One region of the Marinobacter shunpengi genome, then DNA from elsewhere that is predicted to be linked to it. Evidence: predicted binding sites of a transcription regulator. Region 1 holds the regulator's gene; the other holds the start of a gene.

Region 1 (2,199 bases):
GCCTCGTGAAGGCTGCGGGTCAGGCGACCGACTTCCCGGTAAAGGCTCTGGTCCCTTACTTCACTCAGCTCATTGATCAGGGTCATGGCCTTGGCGTAGTCACCGGCATTGACCTGTTTCACCAACTCGTTGGCCTGCTCCTTGAGCTGGCTGGTGATCTCCGGGTCAAGGTTGGGGCCACTGTTTTTATCTTCGCTCATGGGAGCACATCCGGACTGTCGGTTCTGGTTTCAAAGCGTACCCGACGCTTTACTCAATACGCTCGAAGATCTTCTCGATCTTCTCCTTGAGTACGGCGGCCGTGAACGGTTTGACGACGTAGCCGTTAACGCCGGCCTGGGCGGCCGCCACGATCTGGTCACGCTTGGCTTCCGCGGTGACCATCAGGACAGGCAGGTCCTTGATCTGCTCATCGGCGCGAACTTCCTTGAGCAGGTCGAAACCGGACATGCCCGGCATGTTCCAGTCGGTGACCAGAAAGTCATACTTGCCGGAACGAAGCATGGGCAGCGCGGTGTTGCCGTCGTCTGCCTCATCGGTATTGGTAAACCCGAGATCACGCAGCAGGTTCTTGATAATCCGTCGCATTGTGGAGAAGTCGTCCACAATGAGAATCTTCATGTTCTTGTCCAATGGGACCTCCAGTTGGTCGTCGCCGGAATAATGACCTGGGCCTGGCAGTTATGGGCCCGGGCAACGTTTGATCAGGCTGTTCCGCTTCCGCCTGTTTCCGGGCGGTTGGCGTTATTCTAGCAGCCCTGGCGTTGCTTACCGTTTCAATGTGTTATCGCCCAGCAGGGCGTGCTGGATTCCTGTCGCCTCGACGCGCTCTGCACCCGCTCCCGGAATCAGGACGTGCCGGCATCAGACGCCTGCCATTCGGACAGTCGCCCCCGCAACCTCAGAGCGGCCTGGCTATGGATCTGGCTGACCCGGCTCTCACTTACCCCGAGCACGGCGCCGATTTCCTTCAGGTTCAGTTCTTCCTGGTAGTAGAGACTGAGTACCAGCTTCTCACGCTCCGGCAGATCCTCAATGGCCGCCGCCAGGTTCTGGCGGAAGGCGGCGCCCGACACATCATCCAGGGGATTGTCCGAAGCCTCCTGTTCCTGTATCGGCAGCTCCCCGGATTCATTGAGTTCATCCAGGGAAAAAAGTCGACCGGAATTAGTGTCACTGAGGCAGGCGTGGTACTCCGGCAGGGTCATGCCGAGTTCTTCCGCCACTTCGTGATCCTGGGCTTCCCGCCCTTCACGATCCTCCACGGCCTTGATGGCGGCGGACACGCGGCGGGCATTGCGGTGAACTGAGCGTGGCACCCAGTCCCCCTTGCGGATCTCGTCAACGATGGCGCCACGGATACGGATGCCGGCGTAGGTTTCAAAGGAAGCACCACGGTCCGACTGGTATTTTGCGGCAGCTTCCAGCAACCCCACCATACCGGCCTGCATCAGGTCCTCGAGTTGCACGGAATCCGGCAGTCGGGCCATGAGATGCAGGGCGATTTTCTTGACCAGCGGCGCATGCTGCTCCACCAGGTGGTGGGCATCACGCCGGCCGGTCTGATGGTAGATTCCGAGACTTCTGGCCAATGTCATGTATCCGGTTAACCCATACATCAGGATTGGATCAGGCGTTGGTGCTTACCAGGCGCTCCACGAAGAATTCCAGATGCCCCCGGGGGGACGATGGTAGCGGCCAGCTGTCCACCTTCTCGGCCAGGGCCTTGATGGCCAGTGAGGCCTTCGCCCTGGGGTAGGCATCGAGCACCGCCCGCTGCCTCTGGACTGCCTTGCGTACCGCCTCATCGTAAGGAACCATGCCTACATATTGTAGTGCAACATCCAGGAAGCGCTCGGTGACCCGGGTCAGTTTGCCGAACAGGTGTTTGCCTTCCTGCTCGTTACGGACCTGGTTGGCCAGGATGCGGAAGCGGTTAACGCCGTAATCCCGGTTCATCAATTTGATCAGGGCATAGGCATCGGTGATCGAGGTGGGTTCGTCGCAGACCACCAGCAGCAGTTCCTGGGACGCACGCAGGAAGCTGACCACGCTCTCGGAGATACCGGCCGCGGTATCGACAATGAGCACGTCCACCTGATCGCCCAGTTCACTGAAGGCGTTAATCAGGCCAGCGTGCTCCATGGGGGAAAGCTGGGTCATGCGCTGGGTGCCGGAGGACGCGGGAACGATCTTGAT
Region 2 (2,199 bases), on a different contig from region 1:
CTCCACCCTGGAGGGAGGCTACCACCTCAGGGCGCTGGCCGAGAGTGTTGGTGCCCACGTCGGCGAACTGGTGCGCGCAGGGCGCTAGCCGCTGGCCCCACCAAAGGCATCGCTGTCCGCCCGCTGCACGCCCTGGCTGTCCCCTTCCCGCTCCAGGCGGATATTGGTTCGCCGGTTATCCGCCGGATTGCCCGAAACCGGGTACTGGTCCGCGTGGGAGCGGATCACGATCAGGTCTTCGGGCACCCCGACTTCAATCAGGTAATCCGCCACCACCTGGGCCCGCTCCTCGGACAACGCACGGTTCTGGATACGGCTACCCATACTGTCGGAATGGCCATCCACAAACATCCGCGTGATGGCGGGGTCCGCCGCCACATAGGTGGCGATATTCCGCAGCAATTGCCGGTCCCGGTCCGACAGCGAGGTACTGCCAGAACCGAAGGGAATGCGGGAGCGCTGGATCTGGTCGTAGTTGACCGGCAGCAGCCCCGTCACGCAGCGCCGGTAGCCGTCGAATTCCGAACGGAAGTTGATGTTGGACAGCCGGACACGCACCGGGTCACCCTGGTAGCGGGCCTGGCGGGTGACGGTGGGCGCCATACCGGACAGGAGCCCCTCCATCATGGCCATGGCTTCCCGCTGGCCCACTTCCACCACCTTGCGGTCGTCGCTGACATCGACATAGCCCAGCCGCTGCGTGGGCTCGCCCGGACGCCAGGACGGCGCCTCCACCACCAGCAGGCCACGCCCCGGCCGCATCAGCGGCAGATCCGCCTCCAGGTAGAAGCCCAGATCCTCGCCGGCCCGGTGACTGAACACCGCGCGACCGTAACCGGGCACGTCATGGGTCAGGGTACAGTCGAACACGGATTCGGTCAGGTACCATTCGCTGTTCTCCAGCCCGGCGCCAAAGCTGCGGGCGCCGACGGGCAGGCTGGCCGCCAGTCCCCCGGCCACAAGCAGGGCCAGCAGGGTCTTGCGGCCCCGCAACCTGTTGTTTCCTGGTGTGTCTGTTGAACAATCGTGTCTGACCATGGCCGTTTCCGGAGATCTGATAAAAGTGCACCTGCAAAGTCTATCGGCGGCCACCGCGGATTCTTTAGCCCTGACCTTCTGGTATACTCGCGGCGTTTTCCAGAAGGCAACCCTGATACCGGAGACCCAGGCCCCATGACCGATCAGATCACCATCACCCGACCGGACGACTGGCACCTGCACGTACGGGATGGCGATGTGCTGGCGGATGTGGTGCCTGCCACCGTCCAGCGGTTCGCCCGGGCCATTATCATGCCCAACCTGGTACCGCCGGTGACCACGGCAGAGCAGGCACTGGCCTACCGGGACCGCATCCTGGCCGCCCGGGGTGACCATACCGGTTTCGAGCCCTTGATGACCCTGTATCTGACCGGTACTACGACCCCGGACCAGATTCGTGAAGCCTATAAGGCCGGCATTCCGGCGGCCAAGCTGTACCCGGCTGGCGCCACCACCAACTCGGCTTCCGGCGTCCGGGATATCAAGGAAATTGACGACGTACTGGCCACCATGGCCGAGTGCGGCATGCTGTTGCTGGTCCACGGCGAGGTCACCCACGACCATGTGGACATCTTCGACCGGGAGAAGGCCTTTATCGACCAGGTGCTGGCCCCGGTGATGGAACGCCACCCGTCACTGCGGGTGGTCCTGGAACACATCACCACCGGTGATGCCGCCGAATTTGTGAAACAGCACGATGGCGACCGGCTGGCGGCCACCATCACGCCCCAGCACCTGATGTATAACCGTAACCACCTGCTGGTAGGCGGCATCCGCCCGCACCTGTACTGCCTGCCCGTGCTCAAGCGCAACGTGCATCAGCAGGCCCTGCGGGATGCCGTGGTCAGCGGTGACCGTCGATTCTTCCTGGGCACCGATTCCGCGCCCCATGATCTGGGCAAGAAGGAAACCGCCTGCGGCTGTGCCGGGTGCTACTCTGCCTTTGCCGCCATCGAACTGTATGCGGAGATATTCGAGGACCTGGGCGTACTGGACAAGCTGGAAGCCTTTGCGAGCTTCAACGGCCCGGATTTCTACCGTCTGCCCCGTAACACCGACACCATCACCCTGAAGCGGGAGCCCTGGACCGTACCGGAACGACTCCCCCTGGCCGATGGTGCCATTGTTCCCCTGCGGGCCGGCGAAACCCTGCGCTGGCGC

The links. Region 1 encodes FliA, which starts transcription of late flagellar genes. Its sites were predicted from a motif close to CTAAAGTTTNNNNNNNNNNNGCCGNTAA; they were not measured.
Region 2: a site for FliA is predicted at 1,079-1,106, ahead of ACJO3T_RS04745 (flagellar protein MotY). Genes of this name have one in related genera too.

The regions. Positions count from the first base shown of each region.
Region 1 covers NZ_JBJJLA010000015.1:379,458-381,656, forward strand. Annotated here, with positions in the region: gene ACJO3T_RS09735 (protein phosphatase CheZ) at 1-200, opposite strand, end outside; gene cheY (chemotaxis response regulator CheY) at 250-633, opposite strand; gene ACJO3T_RS09745 (RNA polymerase sigma factor FliA) at 849-1,598, opposite strand; gene ACJO3T_RS09750 (MinD/ParA family protein) at 1,630-2,199, opposite strand, start outside.
Region 2 covers NZ_JBJJLA010000010.1:32,473-34,671, forward strand. Annotated here, with positions in the region: gene ACJO3T_RS04740 (histone deacetylase family protein) at 1-88, shown strand, start outside; gene ACJO3T_RS04745 (flagellar protein MotY) at 85-1,038, opposite strand; gene pyrC (dihydroorotase) at 1,174-2,199, shown strand, end outside.